2 regions of the Bacillus sp. D386 genome follow, and region 2 is predicted to be linked to the other one. Evidence: a T-box and tRNA genes for the amino acid it is inferred to sense, from the RefSeq annotation. Region 2 holds a T-box; the other holds one or more tRNA genes.
The links. A T-box is a leader RNA that pairs with one kind of tRNA and senses whether it is charged. The one in region 2 lies ahead of argS (arginine--tRNA ligase), so its partner is inferred to be a tRNA-Arg.
Positions count from the first base shown of each region.

Region 1: it has a tRNA-Arg gene. The T-box ahead of argS (arginine--tRNA ligase) is inferred to sense a tRNA for this amino acid. The anticodon was not compared.

Region 1 covers NZ_VEMV01000007.1:214,416-221,634, forward strand. The annotation lists gene rph (ribonuclease PH) at 1-428, shown strand, start outside; gene FHY45_RS19720 (XTP/dITP diphosphatase) at 475-1,080, shown strand; gene FHY45_RS19725 (metallophosphoesterase family protein) at 1,077-1,589, shown strand; tRNA gene FHY45_RS19730 (tRNA-Arg) at 1,769-1,842, shown strand; gene FHY45_RS19735 (NAD(P)/FAD-dependent oxidoreductase) at 2,042-3,259, opposite strand; gene FHY45_RS19740 (esterase/lipase family protein) at 3,452-5,011, opposite strand; gene FHY45_RS19745 (DUF1292 domain-containing protein) at 5,513-5,782, opposite strand; gene FHY45_RS19750 (LLM class flavin-dependent oxidoreductase) at 5,963-6,976, shown strand.
Region 2 covers NZ_VEMV01000004.1:494,592-501,810, reverse strand. The annotation lists gene arcD (arginine-ornithine antiporter) at 1-393, opposite strand, end outside; gene argF (ornithine carbamoyltransferase) at 464-1,474, opposite strand; gene arcA (arginine deiminase) at 1,523-2,755, opposite strand; gene argR (arginine repressor) at 2,987-3,442, opposite strand; T-box leader at 3,585-3,795, shown strand; gene argS (arginine--tRNA ligase) at 3,848-5,533, shown strand; gene FHY45_RS14345 (hypothetical protein) at 5,613-6,236, opposite strand; gene FHY45_RS14340 (Crp/Fnr family transcriptional regulator) at 6,322-7,008, opposite strand.

The DNA.
Region 1 (7,219 bases), on a different contig from region 2:
TGGAAGCGCTTGGAGAAAAAACAATCTGGATTGATTGTGATGTGATTCAGGCAGATGGAGGAACAAGAACAGCTTCGATTACAGGTGCATTCGTTGCAATGGCGATTGCGCTCGATAAGCTTCAGGAGGCAGGGAAAATTAGCTCTTATCCGATTAAAAACTATTTAGCTGCCACATCAGTCGGGATGATTGAGGAGCTTGGAGCGGTTCTTGATTTGAATTATCATGAAGACTCTAAGGCTTTAGTGGATATGAATGTCATTATGACAGGCGCAGAGGAATTTGTGGAGCTTCAGGGAACCGGAGAAGAAGCGACTTTCTCCAGACATCAATTGAATGAATTACTTGACCTTGCAAGTGAAGGTTTACAGCAATTATTTACTGTACAGCAAGAGTCATTGGGAGATATAGCAGCTAAAATTCAGTAAAGCGTACCAATTTATACGATTTTTCTCTTGGGAGGAGAAGTTGAATATGAATACCGTTTTAATTGCAACCAAAAATAAAGGTAAAGCAAAAGAATTTGAAGCATTATTTTCCCCAAAAGGGATTAAGGTTATTACCCTATTGGATATTGAGAATGCGATTGATGTTGAAGAGACAGGAAGCACATTTGAAGAAAATGCTCTTTTGAAGGCTAACACTATTTCTGAGCTTATGAATATGCCTGTTTTGTCTGATGATTCTGGCTTGGTCATTGATGCATTGGATGGACGTCCGGGTATTTTTTCGGCAAGGTATGCAGGTCCAGGAAAAGATGATAGAGCTAATTATGAAAAGGTTCTTAATGAGCTAGAGGGTGTACCTAAAGAAAAACGAACTGCCCGTTTTTATTGTGCAATAGCACTTGTCGGTCCGAAGATGGACCCTATTACAGTTTCCGGAACATGTGAGGGAATCATTGCTGACGCGCCGGATGGCGAGAATGGCTTCGGATATGATCCTATTTTCTTTGTGCCGGAAAAACAAACAACGATGGCGAACCTTGAAGCAGAGGAGAAAAACAGAATCAGCCATCGAGCGAATGCTTTAAAAGAATTAGAGAAAGTACTAAATGAAAAAGTAGTGGAATTCCTATGAAATGTTTAATTGTCAGTGATAGCCATGGCTTACTGGAAGAATTGGACGTTTTGCATGAAAGACATAAAGAAGAGGTCGATCTGTTTATACATTGCGGGGATTCAGAATTATCTCGTGATGATCAAGTAATTCAGTATTATCAAACTGTACGAGGTAATTGTGATTTCGGAGAGGACTTTCCGGAGGATTTAATTGCACATCTTGAAGACTGGTCAATACTTGTTACACATGGGCATTTATACAATATCAAATCTACGTTGATGAATATTAGCTTGAAAGGGAGAGAGGTTGGTGCGAATGTTATCTGTTTTGGCCACTCTCATATAGCAGGTGCAGAAAAAATTGATAACTGCCTGTATATTAATCCCGGCAGTATACGTCTACCGAGAGGAAGTCAGTATAAAACCTATGTGATTCTCGAAAAACAAGGTCAGAATGCAATCGTTGATTTTTACACAATGTCTGGGGAAAAATTACCAGGCTGGCAATTGAAAACAACACTTTCCTAAATCAAAAAAAAGTTGTATAGTAAGTGAAGGGAATATACAGATCAGGATTTGTGAGTTCCCTTCCCTTCCCTTCACTTTTAAAAAGATAAAAAACTTTTTCAAAAAAGTTATTGACTTATAAATAAAGTGATTATATAATAATAAATGTCGTTAAGGACAACGTAAAAAAATAAAAACATGTCCCAGTAGCTCAGCTGGATAGAGCAACGGCCTTCTAAGCCGTCGGTCGGGAGTTCGAATCTCTCCTGGGACGCTAGTAAAAAAACCTCTTATTTTCATAAGAGGTTTTTTGTTTTCTATATCTAATAAGTATGAAGCTAGAATGATTAAATCTATGGTATAGACAAATTCTCTTCCAAGTCCGTTAATTAAAGAAAGAGGCAAAACCTTTTAAAGTTGGTTTTGCCTTTTTTTACATTTAATATTGAAATTATACAAATAACCTATTTGGATTACCTTTCCCTCCGTTTCTGACTATATAAGTTAAAGGCTGGATGAGAACCTTTTGTGATGATATCCGTGATGATTTTAGACAAGACAGTGCTATAGACAAGTCCGTTATCTCCATAGGCAAATTGAAAATGGCAGTGTGGAAATTCGTCATATTGACCGATAAGAGGAAGTCCATCGTGTGTCCCGCCATAGAAGGCTCCAAGATAAAATTCGGGTTCAGCTTTTATACCGGGAAAGAGCTTATTAAATTCTTCAATAAGCTTCGTCTTTTTATGATTAATTTTTGAATCACGATCCTCAGGATAGATTGTGTTTTCGTCAAGTCCTCCAATGATAATCCGATTATCTGCAGTTGTGCGCATATAGATATATGGGCGTGCTGTTTCCCAAATTAATGTTTGCTTATACCATTCAGATTGCTGAAGATTTTCAACCGGTTTGGTGATAACAGCATATGAACTTGTCAGAAGACAATCCTTATCTTTTTTAAATTCGAGCCCTTCATATCCAGCAGCAATGATGACTTTTCTTGCTGTGATGGAATGATTGCGGTCTGTAAAAAATGTAGCATACTCCTTATTGAATTTTTTACCGGTTATTTTTGTATCCTCAAATATTTGTACACCCTTTTGATGGGCTGCTTGAATCAGGCCATGATTATATTTAAATGGATTGATTTCCCCATCATTATGGATATACAAGGCTGATTGCTTAGAAAATGGGTAACGCTCTTTAATTTGGCTTTCGTTAAGCAGATCGACAGGGAAGTCGTGCTTGATCAAATAATCGTATTCCCTTTGTAACTTCATCTCTCCTTGGGGATCACTGGCATAATAGAGGCTATCCCTTCGTGTAAACTCGGAATCTAAATTTAGTTTTTTCGATGTTTCTTCAATTTCAGAAATGGCTTGCTCGCATAATTTTGTATGGTAAATGGCTGATTCTTCCCCAAAGGAATTGATCAACTCAAACAACATCTTATCTCCTAAATATTGAAGGAGGGCGGTGTTGGTCATTGTGCTGCCGGTACCAATCCTTCGTTTATCAACTACAGCCACCTTAAGTCCTTTGTCGCTTAAAAGGTATGCGCACTGTGCCCCTGAACTTCCTCCCCCAACAATAAGAACATCACAAAGTATATCTTCCTCCAACGATGGATATACAGGAGGATTAGGATAAGTTGTTTGCCAATAATATTTGCCGCTCTGCAGGTTCATAATCCGTGCTCCTTTTATAGAGGTGATTTGAAATAGAATTCCCTGCTGAAATGAAAGTATACCTGTATCAAAGTGTAAGATTATTGGATGGAGCGAGAGCTTAAAAATATATTATGACCACTTTATAATCTGAATAAGCAAAAAAGAAACACCTCTCTTATTAAAGAAACATAAGAGGGGTGTATATACACATTAATCAATATAAACAGATCTCACCAACGTGCGAACAGATTCTTTTCCGTTAGGATGCTTGGTCTTGATATCGACTGTCATATTATAGACACCTGGCTTCGGCACTTTTGGCAGTTTGGCAGAGAAATCTATTCCGTTGGTTGTCTTAGGGAGGACGGTTTGTGTCAATTCGATACCGTCTTTGTCGATTAATTTAATTGAGAAGCTAGCTGTTCCGGAATGCTTAGGGGCACGGATGGTGAAGTCCGTCAGCTCTGCTTTGCCTGTTCCGGCCATCTCCAGTTTATATATTTCCTTTTCGTTAAAGGTAGAGGCTAATAGATAGGCATCATCAGCTTCCGTTGCCTTTATTTGTACCGTCCATGTACCAGGAGTGAATTCTTTGTTATAAAAGGTATATAAGCTGGCACCGGAAAAAAGTATCTGATCGACAGTCGGCTTAGAGGCGGGGATGATGGTACCATCTGGTGAAATCAATTCGACACCTATTGATGAGTGGGCCGTATAGATCGAGATTGTACCGGTGGTTTTTTCCGGAATATAGATCTCTTTTTTTACAAGTTGATTTTGGGCTAAGGCATCCCCATGAATATAATGAGAAGATGTATTTTGAATGGCCGATTCATTTTGCTCGGGATCGGCTGTTGATTTAATTTGTGTAACTGTGGCAGTGCGCATATAAGGCTCAATCCGCGAAAACACCTTGGAGCCCATCCGAATATTATCATGGTCAATTGAGCTGTCTGTAAACAGATGTGTACCATAGGATAGTTTGGAGCTTGTTTCAGTGACCAATCCATCATTAGCCCCGTATGAAGATAAATAGGCGCCTCCCAAGGATAGAGCGGAGAAAGCAGGTCCATGATCCGTTCCTGCCACGGTATAGTACTTATTCTTGTTTCTATTCGTATGCCCATCCGTTACAGAGCGGAATCTCGCCATTTCCCCAAGCTGCAAAGAATAGGTACCAGCATCGTTTTGGCCAAGCAAATCTCCGAGCCACCCAGCATACCAGCTATATGCCAGGTCTGCCAGCTCTGAACCACGATGTGGTGAACCTAGTGTAATAACCTTGCCGACATAGGGGTGGGCTCCATAGTGTACTAGGGCTGCTTGAGTATCTGGTCCTCCTTTGCTGTGAGCGATGATGTTGACTTTCTGGCCATTGAAGTGTCGGGAGATATCGGCTAGCATCGATGCAAGTAATTCTCCGTTCGTATACTGATTTTCCGACCCGTTTCCGGCTGCATCATAAAGCTGGACAAAGGCGGTTTGATATCCGGCTTCATACGCCTTTGTATACATATCATTCACGCCATGATATTCTGTTTCACCGTACCAACTGGTTGAACTGCCATTTTTCCCTTGGACAAAAACAATCGGAGGTTTAGCTGGATTTAAATTCGGCGGCCGTTCACCCAGGAACCATTGGCCTGGCGTAAAGGTTTCATCAGGTGGTTTCAGCTTGCCGGCTGAGGTTTTTGTAGGCAGGCTGAATGGTAAGAAAAGAAGCGCAGCTGATAGAATAACACCAATCCGTTTCTTCATCGTATCCTTCATATGATCCTCCATTCAAATCAGTCTTTTAATACAAAAATAATTTTATGATGATTAGAGGTTTCGTATTCTGAAGCAAATGGCTCAAAATGTATTAGGAATAATTATGTGTGCAAGATTCTTTGAATCTGGAAGAGGAGTTTTCTTTGGTTGATAAAACGTAGTCAGAGTAGGTTTCTTTAGATAAAAACATTTATTAAATGTCATAATGAGAGCGGTAGATACAATCTTTATCTATTTAACTATACAATCATTTTGACTTTTTTTACAATTTAAATGTGGCATACAAGCATAGAGGAGAAATACTGTTATTAAAGAAAAAATAACTAAGAGATTTTCTGTACGTGGGAAATTGAAGGATGAAAACGGAATGGGCTTTGAATGGCTGTGGATTTATGGATATTCACAGTCAACACCTAGGTCTATAGTAGATCTTGACTGAATTCACAAAAAAGGTTGTCCCTTATGCTATTAATGCATTTGGGACAACCTATTACCTGTAAATTAATGAGAGTGTTTCATATTCTCTTCAAGTACACTTGCGACCTTTTGGAATTCTTCGTCGCTTTCAATTTCGTGAAGTTCACCGTCTTCGTCAACACGGAAAAAGAATATTTCCATATCTTCTTCTGTTTCGAGTTTGATTTCTTCCACGAGTGCGGTAACAGCGTATTCTGCTCCGTCTACATCCAATGTACCTAGTACTTCAATTTCTTCTTCCTGTCCATTTTCGCCTTCTAATACAAGGATTTCTCCCACTTCAATTTTCGCCATTTGATTACTCCTTTAACGATTTACTTGTCCGCTTAGTATATCCATTATTGATAGGAAAAACAACTATTAATACCCAGGTGCGAAGCTTAGAAAAAGGATTGATCAAGCAAGAATGTTTGTTTATTGTCACTTACTTGTTACTATTAAATGGAAACTTTATGATGGAAGGATCCAAACTATATGACAAATAAAAGTATTAATATAAATGTTCCTGTTTCTGTACTAAATTTAGCCCCTATTCGCAAAGGCCAAGATGCAAAGGGAGCAATTGATTCAATGGTTGAGCTTGCACAGGCTACAGAGAAGATGGGATATAAGCGATATTGGGTTGCCGAGCATCACAATACACCTACAATGGTTAGCTCAGCCACTTCTATTTTAATTAAACATATTTTGGAGCATACAGATAAAATAGAGGTCGGATCCGGTGGCATTATGCTGCCTAATCATTCCCCATTAGTTGTGGCGGAGCAGTTTGGAACGATGGCAACTATCTATCCAAATCGCCTTAATTTGGGCTTGGGAAGAGCGCCTGGAACAGATATGATGACGGCGAGTGCATTAAGACGTTCACAGAAGGATTCCGTTTATACATTTCCTTCAGATGTGCAATCCTTGTTAACCTATTTGGGACCGGAAGAGAATCAGGGTTATGTAAGGTCGTACCCGGGTGTCGACACCAATATACCAATTTATATTTTGGGATCCTCTACGGAATCAGCTGTTCTTGCTGCTAAATTGGGTCTGCCTTATGTATTTGCAGCCCATTTTGCTCCAACTTATTTGGAAGAAGCCATCTCAATTTACCGTAATCAATTCAAGCCGTCTGAATATCTAAGTGCTCCTTATATGATGGTCTGCTTGAATGTTATTGCAGCGGAAAGTGATGAAGAGGCTGAGATAGAATCTACAACCATGCAACAATTTTTCCTAAACGTTGTTCGTGGGACAAAAAATTTGTTAAGCCCTCCAATCAAAAACATGGATGAATTATGGAATGGACCTGAAAAACAAATGGCAAAATCCATGTCCAGTGTCACGTTGCTTGGCTCAAAACAATCCATACGCGAGCAGCTAATCAGCTTCCAGGAAAAATATAATGCTGATGAAATTATGGCTGTTTCCTATATCTATGATCAAGATAAACAAAAGCGGTCCTACGAAATACTAAAAGAAGTGGTTGAAGGTCAATAATGAAAAAACATCGCATCCGACGGTACATATTTAACCGTGAGGATGCGATTTTTTATTAATGAATTGTGTCGTTGCAATCCTATTTGTTCCGTCGAGCTCAGTTGAAAAGTGATAACATGAAGAAGGAAATGTGGCAGTAAGGATTTTATTAAGCAACCGTAAATATACATAGAATAATTATGTTAAAATATTCAAAAACATAGTTTTACGCGTTCTTTGTCGGTGGATGGGCTAAATTGTATA
Region 2 (7,219 bases):
GGCACCAATGATTGCAGCTATGTTTTGTCCACCTTCAAACATAGGGATAAAGTAACCAATGGAAGAGAACAAAAGTGTAGCGTATGCTACGTTACCTAACCATGCAGACAGCCAGTAACCCCAAGCACTGTTGAATCCCATAAATTTACCAAATCCAGCTGAAGCATAGCTGTAAACTCCACCATCAAGATCCGGTCTTTTATCATTCAAGTTTTGGAAAGATAACGCTAGCGCGACCATCCCTATACCAGTAATTGTCCATCCTAAAATAATTGCACCGGGAGAAGCTGCACCAGCCATATCTGAAGCAAGGTTAAATGCTCCTCCTCCAATCATAGAACCTATAACAATGGCAATTAAGGCAAATAAGCCAATCTTTTTATCTTCTGCCATTTTTTCTTCACCTCGTTAATTTGATAATGGTAGCAGGGAATTGTGTAGAACCAATTCCCTGCTCATCTACTTATTCAATATTTCCTAATGTCAATGCCATTACAGATTTGATTGTATGCATTCTGTTTTCAGCTTGATCAAATACTTTGGAATGCTTGCTGCGGAAGACTTCATCTGTAACTTCCATTTCAGCTAATCCGTGCTCTTCATGAATCGCACGACCATAAGAAGTTTCTAAGTCATGGAATGCCGGTAAGCAGTGTAAGAAGATCACGTTGTCATTTCCAGTCATTTTGATCATATCCATATTCACTTGATATGGAGCTAATAAAGCGATACGTTCTGCGAACTTGTCTTCTTCTCCCATTGATACCCAAACATCTGTGTAGATAACATCAGCGCCGGATACTGCCTCTTCAACATTAGATGTGATTGTTACACGGCCTTGGGACTCTTTTGCTAATTCCTTAGCAAGTTCAACAATAGATGCTTCTGGGAATAAAGATTCCGGTGAACAGATACGTACATCCATACCAACTTTTGCACCGCCGACAAGTAAGCTGTTTGCTACGTTGTTACGGCCATCCCCAACATATACGAATTTAACGCCTTTTAAGTGGCCTACATTTTCTTTCACTGTTAAGAAGTCCGCTAAAGTTTGAGTTGGATGCCATAAATCTGTAAGACCATTCCATACAGGAACTCCGGAGTGCTCAGCCAAAGATTCCACTTTTGCATGTTCAAAGCCACGGAATTCGATACCATCAAACATACGGCCTAAAACTTTAGCAGTATCTTCAATAGATTCTTTTTTTCCAAGTTGGATATCATCTTTTCCAAGATACTCAGGATGAGCGCCTAAATCAGTACAAGCTACCGTAAAAGCACAACGTGTACGAGTTGATGGTTTTTCAAATAATAAGGCAATATTTTTACCTTCCATATAACGGTGAGGAATGCCTTGTTTTTTCTTTTCCTTTAACTCAGCAGCAAAATCAATCATGTGTAAGAATTCTTCTTCAGTGAAATCTTTCTCAGCCAAGAAACTTCTACCTTTAAGGTCTGGTCTTGTTTTAATCATTTTATATACTCCCTCCAACGATAACCTTTTAATCAACTAAATCTTTTATTAAATGTCTTCACGTACTAGAGGCATGCTCATGCAGCGTGGGCCCCCACGGCCACGAGACAATTCAGAGCTTTTGATTTCAATAACTTTTACACCATGTTTGCGTAAGCACTCGTTTGAGATATAGTTACGGTCATATGTAACAACTACACCAGGTGCAATCGCCAGTGTATTGGAACCATCATTCCACTGTTCACGTGGAGCTGCGATTTCATCTCCGTCACCACAAAGGATGATTTCAAGTTCAGGCAAGTTAAGCACTTCTTTTAAAGTCTCTTTAATGTCAGTACGGTGTGTGATATTTACATTAAATTCATCAGCGCCTTTTTCAAGGATGTAAATATTCATTTTACCGCCAGGTCCCTGAATCATCGGATGCATTGTAAATTTATTGTAGTCTACCATTGTAAATACAGTATCCAGGTGCATGAATGCACGGCAGCTAGGTATTTCAATAGCTATTACTTTCTTGAATTGATTTTGTTTATTCAAGATGCTAAGCGCGAATTTTTCGATTGCTTTAGCAGATGTTCTTGCTGAAACACCGATTGCGACTACTTCTGGGCTTAATACCAGTTCATCTCCCCCCTCAATTGGGTTATGATAAGTACGGTCAAGCCATACAGGAACATCTTTACCAGCAAAACGTGGATGATGCTTGATAATATATTCCATGAACATGGACTCTCTGCGTCTTGCAGGTTCGCGCATGTTATTAATTGTTAAACCGTTTCCGATAGCTGCTGCCGGGTCCCGCGTAAAATACAGGTTTGGCATTGGATCTGTATAGAATGGATAATGGTCTTCCATCAATTCATACAAATGTGTTTTTTTGCTGATCTCCAGTTCATTTTTGCGGATACCGGACATAATTTTGTCAACCATGTCTTCATTTGAAAATGATAATAAATACTCTTTAAGATTTTCAAATGTACCCTGTACCTTTGCATTGCTTTCTTCAAGCATGCGGCTAACAAATTCCTCTTTCACTTCAGGATTTGTAAGAGATTCTGCAGCAAGCTTCTCAAGGTATAAAACTTCTATTCCTTGATCTCTTAGTGTATTAGCAAAATAATCGTGCTCTTCCTGAATAATCGGCAAATAAGGAATATCATCAAACAATAGTCTCTCCAGATATTCCGGAGTAAGATTTTCTACTTCTTTTCCGGGACGCTTTAACATTACAGTTTTTAAAGTGCCGATTTCAGAAGTAACATGAATTGGATTTGTCATATTGCCTTTCCTCCTGCACACCTTATTTTTCTTACATTTTTAGTGTAAAGGAACGAAAAAAAGAGATTTGTGATTTTTTACACACAAAAAATGTGTAAATCCTCACATAAATCTCTTTAAATAGAAAAGTTTATGTATGAATATTCAATTAATTATTTTTAATTTCCTATTATTTCGCATAACTATGTATATTTTTTTGCATATCATACTTGAAATATAAAAAAATATTTCTTATAAATTTGCAACTGTTCTTAACCTTTCTTCCAGGGCCTCTGCTTGATGGATTGTACGGCAAATAATCATACAGGTATCATTCCCACATATAGTTGCCGCCTTCTCTTCCCACTCAAGTTCATCTAAAATTGCCCCAAATGAGTGGGCATGGCCAGGTAATACTTTTAGGATAATAAAATATTCTATTCTTTCAATATTTAATAATGCGTCTTGCATTTTTTTACGTAGTTTCATTGTGTCATTGTACTTATGATCTCCGATAAATCCATACTTCGTCCCTCCGGTCTTAGATGGATATTTTACCAGGCTTAATTCCCGGATATCTCGAGAAATGGTGGCTTGTGTAATATGCAACCCTTGCTTAGATAATTCTTCGACCAGCTGTTCCTGAGTTTTAATTTCATTATTCTGAATTACCTGCTTAATAATAGCGAGTCTTTTTTCCTTATTCATAATAAAATACTCCTTTTACTAAGTTCTATAATTCTATTTATACTCATTTGTGCATAGATGAGCAATATATTCATACAAAAGAATATTTTGTATTGACTTTCTATTCGGAATTTCTATACTATTTGTATATAAAATAATAAAGATAATATTTATGATGAAGAATAGTACTTAAAATACAAATTATAGCGAGCCGGGAATGGTGAGAGCCTGGTATTAATGGTTTTAAGGAACGCCCTTCTGAAATGCTCATTCGAACAACTTTAGTAGTTTGGGCCGGACTTTTCCGTTATAAAGTTAAGGTGGTTCATTAGAACAAGCAGAGTGGTACCGCGGGTTTACAGCCCGTCTCTTAAAGATTTTTAAGAGGCGGGCTTTTTTTATTATATTTTACTGGAGGCTGAGGATATGGATATAAAACTAGATGTAGCTTCTCATATGAATGAAGTACTAAAAGGTGACTTAAATCTTGAAACATGCTTGTCTTTGGTCGAAACCCCAAAGAACAAAGAGCATGGAGATTTGGCATTTCCCTGTTTCACTCTCGCAAAACTGTGGAAGCAATCTCCGCAGAAAATTGCAGTAACATTAGCTGACCAACTAAAGGATGAACGTTATGAGGATGTAAAAGCTATTGGACCGTATGTTAACTTTTTCCTCGATAAAAAGTCTATCAGTGAAAGAGTAATGAATACGATATTAACTGATCAACATCAGTACGGCACACTTTCTCTTGGACATGGTGAAAATATCGCAATTGATATGTCTTCACCCAATATCGCCAAGCCCTTTTCGATGGGGCACCTTCGCTCCACAGTAATCGGAGCCTCTATAGCCAATATTATTAAAAAATGCGGTTATACCCCTGTTAAAATTAATCACATTGGTGATTGGGGCACTCAATTCGGAAAATTAATTGTAGCCTATAAAGCTTGGGGAAATGAAGAAAAAGTTAAAAAGAGTCCCATCAGCGAACTTTTAAAGTTATATATTATCTTTCATGAAAAAGCTGAAACAGAACCTGAGCTAAAGCAACAGGGACGTGACTGGTTCAAAAAACTGGAAGATGGGGACGAAGAAGCCACGAAATTATGGAAATGGTTCAAAGAAGAATCCCTGAAAGAATTCGAGAAAATATATGAGCTGCTTGGCATTCAATTCGACTCTTTTAATGGGGAAGCTTTTTATAATGATAAGATGGCAGAGGTTATAGAAATAATTGAGAATAGCGGCCTGCTTGTAGAAGATCAGGGTGCCATGGTAGTCAAATTAGAGGAAGAGGGATTAACACCTTGTTTAATCAAAAAATCCGATGGTGCGACTCTTTATGTAACACGGGATTTATCAGCTGCTTTATACCGTTACCGTACCTACGACTTTGCCAAGGCTGTATATGTAGTCGGAAATGAACAATCCTTACATTTTAAACAGCTTAAAGCTGTTTTAAAGAAACTTGGATTTGACTGGGCTGACGATATTTCACATGTACCATTCGGAATGATTATGAAAGACGGCAAAAAAATGTCAACTCGTAAAGGAAGAGTTGTCCTCCTCGAGGAAGTGCTGGCCGAATCAATCGAGCTTGCTCGTAAGAATATTGAGAATAAAAATCCTGATTTAAATAACAAAGATGAGGTTGCAAAACAAGTAGGCGTAGGAGCTGTTATATTCAACGATTTGAAAAATGACCGTATGAATAATATTGAATTCTCGCTCGAAGACATCCTAAAATTCGAAGGTGAAACCGGTCCCTATTTACAATATACAAATGCTCGTGCCCATTCTATTCTTAGAAAGGCCTTCACTCCTGCTAGTGCATCAGCAGGCTTGAGTGATGAATATAGCTTTGATATTGTAAAGCATTTGCTGGCATTTCCATCCGTGATTGAGCGGGCTTTCGAAAAAATGGAGCCATCCGTTATTGCTAAATACTTGATTGACTTGGCTCAATCATTTAATCGCTATTATGGACATATACGCATATTAGAGAATGACAGTGAATTGCAAAATCGCTTGGCTTTAATAAAATCAATTACCATCGTTCTTGAAGAAGGCATGCATTTATTAGGAATGGAAGCACCGCAGGAAATGTAATCCCAGCTAACCTTCAATAAAAAATATCGGAGAACCGCTTCTATGATACACGGTTCTCCGATATTTTCTATTAAGACCATTATGATTGAATTGTAAATTCAGGTACCCCTTCGAAAGCGGCTAATTCATCAGCTGTAAATTGCACTCTAATCTCTTTTTTTTCATGAACCTGTAAATAAGCTGTTACTTGTTTTTCTTTCTTTACCGAATCGGAAACAGGAAAATGCAACGTTACCTGCTGTGATTGATGCTCATAATTTTGCAGTATAATTTTGCATTCATACAGATTACCTTCATCCTGCTCTTCTATTGTACATTCGCTTTCCAAATATTCTATAGCATTAGCTCCATTCTCAGCAGCATAAATATACGTTTTGGCAGAAGTACTTAATAGACTGTTAATTACAAAAGGAATAGCAAACAATAAGACAACCAAGAATACCGGTTCAAATTTCATATATTTCTTTAAAATCTGAGGATGCTCCATAAATAGCCATTTCAAAAATAACAAGATTCCGCTGACCTGAATGATAATGGATACAATCCAAACATAAGAGACCCCAATCTCGGCTGTAACAGGAATAGAGTACGCTTGAAACAGTTGATGGCCTATAGTTTCATCCTGACCGGGCCATTTCAGTTGTAATACTAACCCCCAAATAAATATAACTGCTCCCAGTGTATGATAGGAAGTTTTGATCACATTACCCCTCCATCCCTTTAGTATAATATTCCTATTATAGTAGGGAGATGGAGAGATTTTCAATTAATCAGTTCATAAATTTTCCTCATATAACTTCTTCTTCAAAATATTCAGGTTTATGAATATGAAGCATTCGATCTTTTATGGATAGAATCTGATTCTTCTTTAATTTATTTACGACCATACTTACGGTTTCTCTGGAGGTTCCGGACATAACAGAAATTTTGGTTGTTGTAATCGGACAGTTAATACGAATGACCCCTGATTCTTCTTCACCCAAATCATTCATTAAATAATCAATCGTATTCAACACTCTTACATGTGCACTAGGGGTCATAACGTTTTTAACTCGATTTTCTTGTACCGCAAGCAACTCATTGACTTGTAGGATTACTTTTTTAAGAAGTGCAGAGTTTTTTGCCACAATACTTTCGAATGCATCCGCTACCATATAGAAGACCCGAATATCTGTTTCTGCAACGGCACTGTGATTGTAGTCCTCATTTTTAAATAAGCCCATATAAGGAAAGACCGTGTTCTTTTTGACGTAACTTGTATATAATAAGCTACCCTGTTGATTCGATTTTTCAAGCATAACAAAGCCTTCAAGCAATATATATATCCTGAGTCTCGGATCTCCTTCAAAAAATAGATATTGACCCTTCTTATATGTTCTTTCATATATAAAAGGCTCCAGTTCTTTTATCTCTTTTTCTGATAAGCACGAAAATAGGTCAACTTGTCTTAATAATTGAATTGCTTTTGCTTTCATTCGAACACCCACTTATATGTATTGTTCAGTTTACTATCAATTCTTCTATTAAATTCAGCTTGCAAACAAGATATGTTTTGAGCTGATAACAATATAAAAATCCCTTTAAGGCAAGATTTTACTTAACCTTATTTCACTCCATTGACATACAAACATATCTGATGCTGATCGATTGGGCCTCATCCTTGCAGTAATATAGTATAAGGCCAAG